2 regions of the Lysinibacillus sp. BNK-21 genome follow, and region 1 is predicted to be linked to the other one. Evidence: riboswitches for the same ligand, from Rfam matches in the RefSeq annotation. Region 1 holds a riboswitch; the other holds the start of a gene.
What was found. A riboswitch is a leader RNA that binds a small molecule or an ion and turns the genes downstream of it on or off. The one in region 1 is predicted to bind S-adenosylmethionine.
Positions count from the first base shown of each region.

Region 1 (8,105 bases):
CGATAGTGGAAAATATATCATATGTTACAGGGCAAGAGGCATATGGTGTCATGCAATGGGCAAGCAGTGACGCTCGTCATTTCAGACAATATGATATTCCTGTATTGCAATACGGCCCAGCTTATTTACCAAGTATTCATGGTTATAATGAAAAAGTGCGTGTTGAGGATATCGTACGCTGTGCAAAAGTTTATATAACTGCTGCTGTTGATTTCCTATATCAAAAGTAAGAGATTAGCTACTCTCTTACTTTTGATAAAGTGATATCAGGTGCTGACGGCTGCTAAATCTGTCGATTATTTCCCCCTTAAGAGAGAGATTTGCAGCCGTTTGTACAGATAAATAGTTCAGAAGGATGAGAGATATGCTAAAGACATTAAATTTATCAATTGCGGTTTTAAAAATGTTTACAAAGGAAAAGCCCACATGGGGTGGTCGAGAGTTAGCACTGGCGATGAACATGAATCATACAAATTTATATCGCATTCTTGAAACCTTCGAAAATAATGGGTTTATAACAAAAGATCCTATAACAAAAAAATATTCTCTTGGTATTGCATTATGGGAAATAGGTATGAATATGTATGATTCATTAAACATAGATCAGCTATGTATGCCAGTTCTTGAGAAATTAAAGGATGTCACTGGTGAAACAGCTATTTTTACCGTACTGAATGGACTGGAAGCGTTAACATTACTGAAAGCAGAGCCTGTAAATAAGGTGAAGTTTACAGTTTCAAGAGGAAGTAGATCGCCACTATATGTAGGAGCATCTTACCGTTCAATGCTTGCTTTTTTAAATGAAGAGCAAATTGCAAAGGTCATAGATGAACCATTAACAGCTTATACAAATAATACGATGACAGATGCCACAGAAATAAGGGCAGAGCTAGAAAAAATTAGAACATGTGGCTATGCACTTAGTAACAGTGAGTATTCGGTCGATGTATTGGCGCTAGCTATGCCTATATTTAATAGTGAGGAACAGGTCGTAGCGTCTATTACCGTTTCTGGACCAATTTATCGTTTTACAGAGCAACGTGTTCCTGATTTTTTGGGACCTTTAACGGAAGCTAGAAATGAAATAGAAGGAATTATTCGTAGATATCATTTGAATTTTAATTAAGGAGCCCTATTATGCATCATTTACATGATATTGCACTAAATGTTTTAAAAGGCAATTTAAATGTTCAATCTTCTGAGTCACTATTAATTTTGACAGATAGCCACAAACAAGACATCGCAAAAATTTTTTATGAAGCTGGACTGTCAATTACTGCAAATACAATGTTCATGGTGATGCCCCTGTTAGAGAAATCTGGGCAGGAGCCAATCCATGCAGTTTCTGAGCTTATGGCAAATGCCGATGTTACACTGTGTATTACCTCCCACTCCCTAACACATACACTGGCTCGTAAACATGCCTGTGAAAAGGGTGGACGTGTAGCAACAATGCCAGGGGTAACATTGGAGATGCTAGAGCAAGGTGCCCTTCATGCAGATGCACAGGAGATCGAAGCTACTGTAGAAAAATATGTCCTTTTACTTAATACGACAAAAGATATTCGTATTGTCAAGGATGGTCATGAGCTGACGTTTAGTGTAGACGGCCGTTTCGGAATTCGTTCCACAGGGGTTATTCGTCAACCTGGTGAGTACGGGAATATTCCTTCAGGAGAATCGTATATTGCACCAATAGAAACATCTGCGAATGGAGAGATATTAGTAGATGGCTCTATTGCTAATATTGGTGTCTTAAAGGAGTCATTATTATTAAAAATAAAGAATGGTCGCTTAGAAGAAGCAATCGGTCCTGATGGTCCACGACTACTGGCATTACTTGGTGAAGGCAATGGTAGAGTCATTGCAGAGTTTGGCATCGGAGCCAATAAAAGTGCTATCCTATGTGGCAATGTATTAGAGGATGAGAAGGTGTATGGGACCATCCATATCGCTTTTGGCAGTAATGCGCCATTTGGTGGAGCCAATGCGTCAGATGTTCATATTGATTGTGTTGTGAAAAGTCCTATCGTCTATTTTGACGGTCAGCAAGTAATCTAAAGAAAAGCGTGTCTTCCTATGAAGCACGCTTTTTTTCATGCTTTACAAGACTGTAGCTTAGGGTTGCTTGTCATTGTAGGTTTACAATATAGTTAATATAGATAGGAATAGGAATGATGATTAAATTCCGTCCATAAAATAGAAGTAATGATAAAGAAAGTAACTTTTGTTTTGCAACAAGAAAGAACGTGAGGTTGAAGAGATGTTAACATTTACAGATTTACATGGCCTACAAGTAGATTTGAGTTTTACAAGAGGCGAATTTAAAGTAGAACCTAAACACGTCCTTGTCCTTTTAAAGCATGAAAATAAATGGTTATGTACTGTCCATAAACGACGTGGTGTAGAAGTGCCAGGAGGGAAATTAGAAGAAGGGGAAACCTTAGAGGAGGCGGCGATTCGAGAAGTTTTTGAAGAGACGGGTGTTCATGTGAAAAATCTTCAATGGTTTGCAGAGTATGCAGTGTATGATGAAAACGTTTTTTGTAAATCCGTTTTCACTGCACAATTTTTGGCGCAAGAGGATATAGAATTTGATTTAGAAACGTCAGGCATGCTTTGGTTAACTGATGAAGAATTTGCTCAGCATCCTAACTTGAGTTTTCACATGAAGGATGAGGGGATGAAGAAAATGCTGGAGGAGCTGAAACATCGTGACACACAATGGTGATATTATCGAAAAACGCCCCTATCCTTCACCAAATCCAGCTATCCGTTTAACGGAAATAACCTATCTTTCACAGGGCTTACGTATAAAAGGATTATTAGCAGAGCCAAAGACTGAAGGTACATATGATGGCTTTTTATATTTAAGAGGCGGCATGCAAAGCATTGGGATGGTAAGACCCTCTCGTATTGCACAATTTGCGGCGCAGGGCTTTATCGTATTTGCCCCATATTATCGTGGGAATCGTGGGGGAGAGGGGCGTGACGAGTTTGCAGGGGCAGACCGTTACGATGCGGTCTATGCCGTAGATGTACTCAAACAATTCTGCAATGACAATATCCATGTTTTTGGTTTTTCACGAGGTGGTATTATGGCTCTGTGGACAGCTATTTTAAGAAGGGATATTACTTCTGTTGTAACATGGGCAGGTGTTTCTGATGCAACGGCCACTTATTGGGAACGTACAGATATGCGCAGAATGATGAAGCGTGTTATTGGAGGAACACCTAATCGTGTACCAGAAGCGTATGATGCAAGAACACCACTTTTTGAGATAGAGCGTATAACAGCTCCCGTTCTTATCATTCATGGCTATCGTGATGAAAATGTGGATATTGAACATGCCAGACAATTGGCATTTTTTTTAGAGGAAGCAAATAAATCATTCGAAACTTGGTATGATCTTAACTATGCACATCAATATCCACCAGCAAAAAATCGTGAAACTGTCCGTGCTCTTTGCAAGTGGATGAAACAACAATAAAGCATAGAGAAAACAAAAAGACAAAGGGAACGAATAAATTGTTCCCTTTGTCTTTTATATAGACGTTATTTTAATGGACCACCAAGTGTAGTGATGGCTTCAGAAACGTTTGAGAATTTCTTGAAGTTTTCGTTGAATAAGCCTGCAAGCTCAGCAGCTTTTGCATCGTATGCAGCTTTATCTGCCCAAGCTTCACGAGGATTTAACACTTCTGAAGGTACGCCTTCAACTGCTTTTGGAATGTGTAAACCAAACACAGCATCTTGTGTTGTTTCAACATCTGCTAATTTACCATCGATTGCTGCACGGACCATTGTACGTGTGTAAGATAGTTTCATACGGCTACCTGTGCCATATTCGCCACCAGTCCAACCAGTGTTTACTAAGTATACCTGTGCACCGTGCTCGTCAATTTTTTGTCCTAACATTTCTGCGTATACTGTTGCAGGAAGTGGAAGGAATGGAGACCCGAAGCAAGTAGAGAATACTGGTTCTGGCTCAGTCACACCACGTTCAGTTCCAGCAAGTTTAGAAGTGAACCCGCTTAGGAAGTGATACATCGCTTGTTCTTTTGTTAATTTACTGATTGGAGGTAATACGCCAAATGCATCAGCTGTTAGGAAGATGATTGTTTTTGGATGACCTGCAACAGAAGGATCAACGATATTTTCGATGTATTGGATTGGATAAGCTACACGTGTATTTTCTGTTAGTGAACCATCATCATAGTCACAAATACGAGTTTCTGGATCAACAGCTACGTTTTCTAATACAGAGCCGAAGCGGATTGCATTGTAGATTTCTGGTTCTTTTTCAGCAGAAAGGTTGATTGTTTTTGCATAGCAGCCACCCTCAATGTTGAATACACCATTATCAGACCAACCGTGTTCATCGTCACCGATTAGCTTACGATCAGGATCAGCTGATAACGTCGTTTTACCAGTACCAGATAGACCGAAGAATAACGCTACATCGCCAGCTTCACCAACGTTTGCTGAGCAGTGCATTGAAAGAATACCTTGTTGTGGTAATAAGTAGTTCATGATACCAAAGATAGATTTTTTCATTTCACCAGCATATTCTGTACCACCAATTAAAATAATTTTCTTTTCAAGTGATACGATGATGAATGTTTCAGAAGCAGTACCATCAACCGCAGGATCTGCTTTAAAGTTAGGAGCTGAGATGACAGTGAAGTCGGCAACATGAGAAGCTAATTCATCTGCTGTTGGACGGATAAATAATTGATGAGCAAAAAGATTGTGCCATGCGTATTCATTGATAACTTGAATGCTTAATTGTGAGTCTTTGTCAGCACCTGCAAAGCCTTTGAATACGAATAACTCGTCACGTTCTTTTAAATATTTTATTACTTTTACATATAGGTTATCGAACACTTCAGAAGAAATCGGTTGGTTGACTTTACCCCAGTCAATTTGATCTTTTGTGCTTTCTTCTTCTACCGTATATTTATCTTTAGGTGAACGACCAGTGTATTTGCCAGTTTCTGCACGAACTGCGCCATCTACTGTTAACATTGCTTCACCACGAGATGTAGCTTTTTCTGCTAATTGTGGTACTGAAAGTTGAACATTAATGTTACCGCCGTTTAATAATTCCTTCAGTTCGTTTGCAATTTCTACTGAATTCATCGATTAAATACCATCCTTTTTTATAGTATTCCCTTGATTTAGAGGGATTTTTTCTTAATTTCAAAAATAGTATAACACAATTGCTTAAATAATCTATACTAATTAAGAAATTATTTTAGAGTTTTTACCACTTTTCAATAAACTGACAAAAAATAATGTTTTTCGAGTAGAATACCATCAATCCTACTGTAATTAGGCACGAAAATTGAGCCACACATATGTTACCACAAGTAGCTAGGTATGTTGTAGGGATTAATTTGCTTCTATTTACATCATCATCCAAGTATGAAAAGTTTTTGTGTAATAAGTTCTTTCCTTTCTATACAGTAATACATAAGAAAATATTTGACAACGTTCGACCTTTTCAGTAACATGAGATTGAACGGATACTCTTATCCCGAGCTGGTGGAGGGTCAGGCCCTGTGAAACCCGGCAACCTGCATGAACTATTTCACGACATGCGTTGGTGCCAACCTGATGCAAGGGAACATCCCTTGAACGATAAGAGTGAAAGGTTACGCAGTCATTATTCCTTTCCTCATGTAAAGTAACGTGAGAAAAGGATTTTTTTATTGTTAAAAATCAATGTAAAGGTAAGTATATGTAGTTCTTTCCTTATTATAATGACGGATCTTTCGAAATCCTCGTGTTAAAAGCAGCAGTAACGGCTTGAGAGTTCAATCCTTAGGAGCGGACTTGACATGGGTAATGAGTACCGTATTCATACACAACTACTTATTGTAAGAGTATTTAGGAGGAAAACCAAATGACAAACCGTCGACTGTTTACATCAGAGAGTGTAACAGAAGGACATCCAGATAAGATTTGTGACCAAATCTCGGATGCCATTTTAGATGCTATTTTAGCAGAAGATCCAAATGCACGTGTAGCGTGTGAAACAACTGTAACAACAGGATTAGTATTAGTAGCAGGAGAAATTACTACTTCTACTTATGTGGATATTAAAGGTATTGTTCGTGACACTGTAGCTGAAATTGGCTATACACGAGGTAAATATGGCTTTGATGCTGAGAACTTAGCGGTGCTTGTGGCAATTGGCGAACAATCACCTGATATTGCTCAAGGTGTTGATCAGGCATTAGAGGCACGTGAAGGCTCTATGACAGATGCTGATATAGAAGCAATTGGTGCTGGTGACCAAGGCTTAATGTTTGGCTATGCATGTAATGAAACACCAGAGCTAATGCCATTACCAATTAGCTTGGCACACAAATTAGCACGCCGTTTAACAGAAGTACGTAAATCAGGTGAACTTGCCTATTTACGTCCTGATGGTAAAACGCAAGTAACGATTGAATATGATGACAATAATGTACCGGTTCGCGTGGATACAATTGTTATTTCAACACAGCATGATGAAGAAGCAACACTTGAACAAATTCAAGCAGATTTAAAAGAATTTGTTATTGCACCAGTTGTACCGAGTGAATTATTAGATGCTAATACGAAATACTTCATCAATCCAACTGGCCGTTTTGTAATTGGTGGGCCAAAAGGTGATGCTGGATTAACAGGACGTAAAATCATTGTTGATACATACGGTGGTTATGCACGTCACGGTGGTGGTGCCTTCTCAGGTAAGGATGCAACCAAGGTAGACCGTTCGGCGGCATATGCAGCACGTTATGTAGCGAAAAACATCGTAGCAGCTGGCTTAGCAGAGCGTGCTGAAGTGCAACTTGCCTATGCGATTGGCGTTGCTCAGCCTGTTTCCATTGCTGTCGATACATTTGGCACAGGTAGAGTGAAAGAAAGCGAGATCGTTGAATGGGTACGCGAGCTATTCGATTTACGCCCAGCAGGTATCATTAAAATGCTTGATCTTCGTCGTCCAATTTATAAACAAACTGCTGCGTATGGACATTTTGGTCGTACAGATTTAAATGTACCATGGGAGCAAATTGATAAAGCAGACGCGCTACGAGAAAAAGCACGTTTATAAACTATTGAACTAAAGTAATGAAGTCATTAGAAAATTATTCTGATGTATTAATAAGCAAAGGGGCAACATTGCTCCTTTTGTTTTTTTTACAAAAATACCTCGCTAGGATTCGTGAACATATTCGGTACACGAAAACGCGAGGGATTTTTTCGTTAGTATTGATTTTTTGTGTAGGTTATTTATTTCTGAAGTGATTTATAATATTGACCTTTTTCTGCGTATTCTCGTACGATGCGTTCCATATCCTCTTTATCTTCAGCATTTAATTCTCGGACAACTTTTGCTGGACGACCTAATGCTAAACTATTTGGAGGAATGACTTTACCAGGAGGTACTAGGCTTCCAGCTCCAATAAATGCACCTTCTCCAATCTCAGCTCCGTCTAAAATAATGGATCCCATACCGATTAAGGCATTTTTGCGAATTGTACAACTATGTAAAGTGACTTGGTGTCCAACTGTTACCTCATCTTCAATAATGAGCGGATATTTTGGGCTTTGGTGTAAACAGCAAAGATCTTGGATACTGACACGTTTACCAATAATCGTTGGGGAAACATCACCACGAATAACCGTATTAAACCAAATGGTTGTTTCGGCGCCAATTGTTACGTCGCCCGTAACAGTTGCGTAGTCAGCAATGAAAACAGACGGATCGATCTTTGGCGTTTTATCTTTAAATGGATAAATCATGAAAATCGCCTCTTTTCTTTCTATAATGTAGTATTATCGTATCAAATACGCAACTTTATGGAAATATAAAATTAAAATGTGCTATTTATTTCGATATAATCAAAGTGTAATTATTTTTTAGGAGGACTATGTAATGTGGAAATGGGAAGCTGATGGACAAGCAAAAGCTGTGATTGCTATTTTTCATGGTGCTTATGAAAATCACCGTTGGTATGCATGGCTGATAGAGAAATTAAGATTAGAAGGCTTCCACATAGTCATGGGAGATTTACCGAATCATGGGGGTAATGCAAGGTTTGCTCGAGTC
Region 1 covers NZ_JBLQTS010000001.1:931,627-939,731, forward strand. The annotation lists gene ACMGGO_RS04765 (M20 family metallopeptidase) at 1-230, shown strand, start outside; gene ACMGGO_RS04770 (IclR family transcriptional regulator) at 365-1,126, shown strand; gene ACMGGO_RS04775 (aminopeptidase) at 1,138-2,061, shown strand; gene ACMGGO_RS04780 (NUDIX domain-containing protein) at 2,264-2,731, shown strand; gene ACMGGO_RS04785 (alpha/beta hydrolase family protein) at 2,715-3,491, shown strand; gene pckA (phosphoenolpyruvate carboxykinase (ATP)) at 3,557-5,143, opposite strand; SAM riboswitch class I at 5,533-5,651, shown strand; gene metK (methionine adenosyltransferase) at 5,910-7,106, shown strand; gene ACMGGO_RS04800 (gamma carbonic anhydrase family protein) at 7,286-7,798, opposite strand; gene ACMGGO_RS04805 (alpha/beta hydrolase) at 7,932-8,105, shown strand, end outside.

Region 2 (8,105 bases), 3.1 Mb from region 1:
TAGAGGTCTCGCTGAATTACGCCAAGCTGCTGCGGACTTTTATCTACGTGAATATCAGGTAGAACTAAATCCAGATACAGAGGTAGCGATTCTTGGTGGAACAAAAATTGGTCTAGTTGAGCTACCTTTAGCTGTGTTAAACCCTGGTGACACGATGCTCTTACCAGATCCTGGCTATCCAGATTACCTATCAGGTGTTGTACTAGGAGACGTCAATTTTGAAGTAATGCCCCTTTTTGCTGAAAATGATTTCTTACCTGATTATCATGCATTACCTGATGAAGTGAAAGAAAAAGCAAAGCTTCTTTACTTAAATTACCCGAACAACCCTACAGGTGGTACAGCATCACTTGCGTTTTTTGAAGAGACCGTTCGCTTTGCGAAGGAGCACAATATTATCGTATCACATGATTTTGCTTATGGGACAATAGGATTTGACGGTAATAAACCAGTTAGCTTCCTTCAAGCAAAGGGTGCAAAAGAAGTAGGAGTTGAAATGTATACATTATCGAAAACCTATAATATGGCTGGCTGGCGTATAGGCTTCGCTGTAGGGAATGCCGAGATTATTGCTGCTATTAATCTAATTCAGGATCATCTGTTTTGTAGTCAATTCCCTGCCATTCAACAAGCCGCAGCAGTAGCACTGACGGCTTCCCAACAATGTGCGGATGAACTACGAGCTACTTATGAGCGTCGCCGCAATGTACTCATTGAAGAAGCTCGAAGAATTGGCTGGCATGTTACGGCTCCAAAAGGCTCCTTCTTCGCATGGCTCCCTGTACCACTAGGCTATACAAGTGAACAGTTTGCTAATCTTTTGCTCGAAAAAGCTGATATCGCTGTAGCAGCAGGTAATGGCTTCGGTCAATATGGTGAAGGATATGTACGCGTAGGATTGCTGGTTAGTGAGGAGCGCTTACGTGAAGCAATCCATAGAATCGAGCAATTACAATTGTTTAAAAGATAATGACGCCGTATCCTGTAGCTATCCCTAGCTACAGGATTATTACTATTTTTCAATTTTCCTTGGTTGCCCTAAACCATTTTCTAATGGATAAAATTGAACATGACCTGTTTCATCATCCCATTTTCGAATATGTTGAATTCCTTGTACCTCTGCCAACACGATGTCAGCAGTAATAACAGGGTTGCCCCCTTTTATTAAATGCCCACCTGATACAGCACCCCATTGATCGCTCATAGAACCATGGAAATGTGTCTCATATCCACCATCTCGTTTACACACCACACCTGAACCTTGAATAAATTCTAATGGTCCCTCTTTTTCAATCACATCACTAAACCGAACTTGAATTTGAACTGTTGCATCTGGCACTAGATAAACAAAGCTACTTTTTTGAAAGCTGCCAATACAGCTTACAATTGTTGCTGACTCTATACTATTCTCTTCGCAAAGCGCTTCAATCCCTTCAATGATATCTGTTCCCGTTAGAAAACGAGCACTAATAACCTTACCAAATGAACCTATACCATAATTAACTCTTACAGACATTGTTATCCCTCTTTTGCGTCGAAATATTATAATTATATAAAAAATTTAAAAATTATTTATTGACTTACTATACCCTATAAATTATATTAGTTCTATCGGAATTACAAAAAAATATTATAAATCTCTTATCAAGAGTAGCTGAGGGACTGGCCCTATGAAGCTCGGCAACCTCCTTTTTAAAGGAAGGTGCTAAATCCTGCAAACGATCTTCGTTTGATAGATAAGAGAGGACATCTTTTCATGAGCCTCTCTTAATTTGTAAGAGAGTTTTTTTATTTTCAAAAAACCGATAAAAACAATCTTGGAGGTATTTTCATGAAAAAGAAAAATAAATTTTTAGTAGGTTTAGCAAGTTTAACATTAGTAGCAGCTTTAGCAGGCTGTGGCTCTAAAGAAGATAGTAAAAGCCAAGCTGAAGGAATTGATGAAAAGAAAATCGTTGTAGGCGTCACTTCTGGTCCACACGAACAAATTGCAGAAGTAGCCGCTAAAGTAGCAAAAGAAAATGGGCTAGAAGTTGAACTAAAATCATTTTCTGACTATGTTTTACCTAATACATCCTTAGCTGAAGGTGATCTTGATGCGAACAGCTATCAACACGAGCCTTTCCTAGATACATTTAATAAAGACCATGATACAGATTTAGTACCAGTGGGCAAGACGATTTTAAATCCAATGGGTATCTACTCAGAAAAATATAAATCCTTTGATGACATTCCTGAAGGTGCAACGTTTGGCTTACCAAACGACCCAACGAATGGAGCGCGTGCCCTCTTTGTTTTACAGGAAGCTGGCTATATTAAGTTAAAAGAGGGTGCAGACTTAACAGCCTCGATCCGTGATGTAGAAGAAAACAAAAAGAATTTAAAATTCATTGAATTAGAGGCGGCTCAAATTCCTAAACAACTTAGTGAGGTAGATGTAGCAGCTATTAATACAAACTTTGCATTAGAAGCTGGTATTAATCCTAAAGATGACTCTATTTTATTGGAATCTACTGATTCTCCATACGTGAACTATATTGTTGTACGTGCTGAAAATGAAAATGATCCAACAATTAAAAAGTTCGTTGAGGCTTACCAATCTGACGAAGTGCGTCAATTCATCGAAGAGGAATTCAAAGGTTCTGTAATCCCTAGCTGGTAATATGTTCAGAAAGCTTCTATAAAGCCGAAGAATCTGCTGAAATTCCCCAATGGGAAGACGAGCAGATTCTTGCTTTTTAGAAGGTTGAGAAAGGAGCAAACAATTGCATGATTCAATTACAAAATATCTCAAAAGAATTTAAGTCGAAAAAAGGCATCATAAAAGCTGTGGATGGCATCAATCTTCACGTAAAAAAGGGACAAATTCATGGTGTAATAGGCTATAGTGGTGCTGGTAAAAGTACACTCATTCGTTGCGTTAATCTACTAGAACGTCCTACAGCAGGAAAAGTAGTGATAGACAATGTAGACATTACGACCCTTTCTCTTCACGAATTACGTCAAACACGCCAAAAAATCGGGATGATCTTCCAGCACTTTAATCTCTTAAAAACAGCAACAGTTTACAATAATATTGCAGTTCCCTTAAAGCTACTAGGCTATAAAGAGGCGGAAGTAAAAAACCGAGTAGCTAAGTATGCTGAAATTGTCGGTTTAACAGATAAATTAGATAGTTACCCAAATCAACTTTCAGGTGGTCAAAAACAGCGTGTGGCTATTGCACGTGCCTTAGCACAGGAACCAGAGATTTTACTTAGTGACGAAGCAACAAGTGCACTTGATCCTGAGACAACGGAAGCCATTCTTGAATTGTTGTTAAAAATTAATCGTGAATTAGGCATTACGATTCTGCTCATCACACATGAAATGAATGTAATTCAAAAAATTTGCGATGAGGTTTCTGTTCTAGAATCAGGGAAAGTTGTGGAATTTGGCACAGCGATTGAACTTTTTGCGAAACCGAAGCACCCTACAACGCGAAAGTTTTTGAATACAATTTCACAACGTAATTTATCCCCTTCTCTTATTGAGCAATTAAATGTTTCAGGAAGTGTAATCCGTTTAACATTCCTTGGTGAAAGTACTGGTAAGCCATTATTAGCAGAAATCACTAAGGTATATGATGTGCAACCAAATATTTTAACAGCCAATATTATTGAATTAAAAAACGGTATTGTCGGCAATATTGTGGTGCATTTACATGGCGAAACGCAGATTGTCCAAAAGGCGTTAACGTATTTTTCAGAAAATGGCGTGGCAGTGGAAGAATTAGGAGGTGCGTTCAATGAGTAGTATCCAAAGCTTCTTTACAGATTGGTCAGATGTTATTGGCAAAGCAATTATCGAAACATTTCAAATGGTTGGAATTTCATTATTTTTCTCCATTCTGATTGGCATTCCATTAGGGCTATTAATCGTTTTAACACGACCAGGACAATCCTTTGAAAATAAATTTTTCTATCAGTTTTTTAATCTATTTATCAATATTGTTCGCTCTGTTCCATTTATCATTTTACTATTCTTCATCTTACCTTTTACCAAGTTAATTGTAGGTACAACAATTGGTGTTAAAGGTGTAATCGTACCACTAGTTGTTTACACAGCTCCTTATATTGCACGACTGATGGAGTCTGCGCTTTTAGAAGTGGATTCCGGAGTAGTAGAAGCCTACACAGCCATGGGTATTAAACGTCGCCATATCATTTGGCATGTCCTATTACGTGAAGCGCGACCATCTATTATTTTAGGCTTAACAATTGCCACAATAGGATTAATTGGTGCAACAGCAATGGCAGGAATGGTTGGTGCTGGCGGTTTAGGTGACCTTGCCTATCGTTATGGTCATTTGCGCTATGAGGTTGATGTGATGTATGCAACTGTCTTTATCTTAATCATCCTTGTGCAGAGCATTCAATCCATTGGTAACCGCTTCGCCGCGAAGTTGAAAAAAGATTAAGAGGAGAATGAAGATGACAAACGAAATTTATGTAGAGAAAAATGGCTATATTGCAACGTTAGTATTAAACCGCCCGGATAAACGGAATTCTTTATCAAGGGCAATGTTTCAAGCCATAGTAGACCAACTAGAGCTGCTCCGTATAGATTCTTCCATCAAACTTTTAATTGTTCGCGGTGTCAATGAAGTAGCCTTTTCTTCCGGTGCAGATATTAGCGAGTTTTTAGATGTTCGTTATGCTACAGACAATGCTAAAGCCTATAATGAATTGGCTCTAAAGGCGATCGATGCTCTCTATAAATTTCCACACCCGACAATTGCTATGATTCAGGGCTTAGCAATTGGTGGTGGCTTAGAGTTAGCAAATGCTTGTGATTTTAGAATAGCAACGCCTAAGAGTAAGCTAGGCATTACCGCTGCAAACATAGGTATTGTCTATAATTTAGAAAGCACGAAACGTCTCATCAATATTGTTGGTGTCGCTAAGGCAAAGGAAATTTTGTACACAGCTACTATTTTTACAGCTGAAGAAGGAAAAAATATTGGTTTAATCACGGCCCTACACGAACCAGAGGAAATTGATGAGGCGACATTGCAATTCGCTGAACATTTATTAAGTAAATCATCCATTGCAAACGCAGGCATCAAAAAAATTATCCAAGCAATTGTTGATGGTGAAATTGAAGAAAACGATGAGCTGGCACAGTTAGTTTTGGATTCATTTAGTTCAGACGATTATAACGAAGGTATTCAAGCCTTTTTAAATAAAAGAAAGCCTATTTTCAATAAATAAGTGAGGTAGTAACGATGACAAACATAACTGATGGCGATCTACTCTTAAAAAATATAACTGCACAAGCCCCCTTCCCCATTTGCTTTGCAGATTTAGAAAAGGCCGTAGCGGAAAAAATCGAAGCTGGCCCTTTTGGCTACATCCGTTCAGGTGCTGGCGGTGAACAAACACTGCGCAATAATCGTGCAGCTTTTGAGAAGTATTCCATTGTTCCCCGATTTTTAAATGATGTGTCAAACGTTGATACATCGGTTCATTTGTTTGGTAAAACATATCCAACTCCTTTGCTTTTTGCTCCTGTGGGCATGAACGGAATGGTTCACGATGAAGGTGAGCTTGCCGTTGCACGTGCCGCCCAGTTTTTAAATATCCCTTATATACAAAGCACTGTGTCCACTTTTGCTCTTGAAGAAGTTGCTCAAGCTGCGCCTTCTGCAACAAAATGGTTTCAATTATATTGGTCTACTAATGAAGAAATTGCTTTTAGCATGGCTGCACGTGCGGAGGAAGCTGGATTTGAAGCGATCGTTTTAACTGTCGACACCGTAATGCTAGGCTGGCGTGAAGAAGATGTACGCAATCAATTTTCACCATTGAAGCTAGGCTATGCAAGAGGAAATTATATGAATGATCCCGTTTTTACAGCCACTTTACCTGATGATTCATTCGAGTCCTACGTACAAGGTGTCTTGCAAAATGTCTTCCACCCAACACTTAATTGGGAGCATGTTCGAGAGCTAAAAAAACATACCAACCTTCCTATATTATTGAAGGGAATTTTACATCCTGAAGATGCAAAGCATGCTATCGACAATGGTATTGATGGCATTATTGTATCAAACCATGGTGGCCGTCAATTAGATGGTGTAATTGGTTCACTTGATGCCCTTCCTGCTATTGTGAAAGTTGTGAATGGACAAATTCCTATTATATTAGATAGTGGTGTATATCGTGGCATGGATGCCTTAAAAGCACTTGCTTTAGGAGCGAATGCAGTTGCAATTGGACGTCCTTTCGTCTATGGACTAGCCCTTGAGGGACAACAAGGTGTCGAAAAGGTGATGACCAATCTTTATGATGAATTAAAGGTTTCTATCGCATTAGCCGGTGCTACCTCTGTCAAAGGATTACGCAACATCACATTAGTCAAACAGGATGGGACTGAGGGTAAATGAAACAAGCATTACAAGGATTAAAGGTTATCGATTTATCACAAGTCTTAGCAGGTCCCTATTGCACCATGGTATTAGCAGATATGGGTGCAGAAGTTATCAAAATTGAAAAATACCCAAATGGAGACGATACCCGTACAATGGGTCCATTCGTTAATGAAGAAAGTCATATGTATATGATGGTTAATCGTAATAAAAAAGGTGTCTGCATCAATTTAAAAACGACTGAAGGACTGACTTTATTTAAAGAATTGATTCAATCTGTTGATGTACTTGTGGAAAATTATCGACCAGGTGTCACGAAAAAGCTTGGTATTGATTATGACACATTAAAAGCCATCAATCCTGGCCTAATTTACTGCTCTATTTCCGGTTATGGTCAAACAGGTCCTTATAGTCAAAAGGGTGGCTATGATATTATGGCTCAGGGTCTGAGTGGCTTAATGCATATGACAGGTGAAGCAGATGGACGACCTGTAAAAGTTGGCTTTGCGGTGAATGATATTGCTGCTGCACAAACAGCCTTACAATCGATTTTAATGGCCTATATTTATAAGCTTCGTAGTGGTGAAGGTCAATATATTGATGTGTCCTTAGTGGAGTCAGGTCTTGCGTGGACTGTTTGGGAGGCCGCTGCTTACTTCGGAAAGGGTGAGTTACCTGAGCGAACAGGAACCGCCCATCGTGTGTCTGCGCCCTATCAAGGTTTCAAAACACAGGATGACTATATTCTAGTAGGTGCTGGCAATCAAAAGCTATGGGAGATTTTTGCGGCAAAGGTTGTCAATCGACCTGATTGGTTAGACAATCCTCTCTTTGCTACCAACTATTCACGTGCCCAACATGTGAGGGAGCTGGAAGCAGAAATTGAAAGCGAGCTAATTAAGCATAAGGCTATCTACTGGCTCGAACTATTAGATAAGCATGGTGTACCATCTAGTCCAATCTTTTCTTATGACCAAACATTGAATGACCCTCATATACTAGAGCGTGGCATGGTACTGTCCTATGAGCATCCGACTGCTGGACCAATGAGAACATTGGGCTTCCCAGCTAAGTTTTCACAAACACCTGGACAGCTAACAAGTGCAGCACCCACTTTAGGACAACATAATGAAGAAATTTTACAGGCATTAAATATTTCTGATCAAGCTATTCAACAGCTCAAGGCAGGCAAAATAATTGGGGCAAAATAAAGTGATTGTCTATTTTTAGATCGCCCTATCAGTTAGATTTAAGCTTCTATCGGTCACTTTTTTGATTCTATCCTTCACTTTTTCTTTTCTATCATGCAAAAAAAGGCTTCCCCATCCATGAGGAAGCCTTTTTCTTATTGAATAACGCCTAATTCACGACCAACCTTCTCGTAAATCGCAATTGCATCATCAAGCATTTCTTTTGTATGTGCCGCTGTTGGCATATTCCGAACGCGACCTGTACCTTTTGGAACTGTTGGGAAGACAATTGATTTTGCATAAACGCCTTCTTCAAATAAACGTTTTGAAAATTCCTGTGTTAATTTTTCATCCCCAATGATGCATGGTGTAATTGGTGTCTCAGACGCACCAATATTAAAGCCAAGCTTCTCAAGCCCCGCTTTTAAATAATTACCATTATCCCACAGCTTATCGTGTAGCTCTGTTGAATCAATCAGCATTTGCACGGCTGCTGTAATAGCGGC
Region 2 covers NZ_JBLQTS010000001.1:4,038,698-4,046,802, forward strand. The annotation lists gene ACMGGO_RS20355 (pyridoxal phosphate-dependent aminotransferase) at 1-970, shown strand, start outside; gene ACMGGO_RS20360 (PPC domain-containing DNA-binding protein) at 1,013-1,516, opposite strand; SAM riboswitch class I at 1,639-1,743, shown strand; gene ACMGGO_RS20365 (MetQ/NlpA family ABC transporter substrate-binding protein) at 1,832-2,662, shown strand; gene ACMGGO_RS20370 (methionine ABC transporter ATP-binding protein) at 2,770-3,795, shown strand; gene ACMGGO_RS20375 (methionine ABC transporter permease) at 3,788-4,459, shown strand; gene ACMGGO_RS20380 (enoyl-CoA hydratase/isomerase family protein) at 4,473-5,252, shown strand; gene ACMGGO_RS20385 (alpha-hydroxy acid oxidase) at 5,267-6,427, shown strand; gene ACMGGO_RS20390 (CaiB/BaiF CoA transferase family protein) at 6,424-7,620, shown strand; gene ACMGGO_RS20395 (glycine C-acetyltransferase) at 7,755-8,105, opposite strand, start outside.
Region 2: linked by a shared signal. The riboswitch ahead of ACMGGO_RS20365 (MetQ/NlpA family ABC transporter substrate-binding protein) and the one ahead of metK (methionine adenosyltransferase) in region 1 are both predicted to bind S-adenosylmethionine.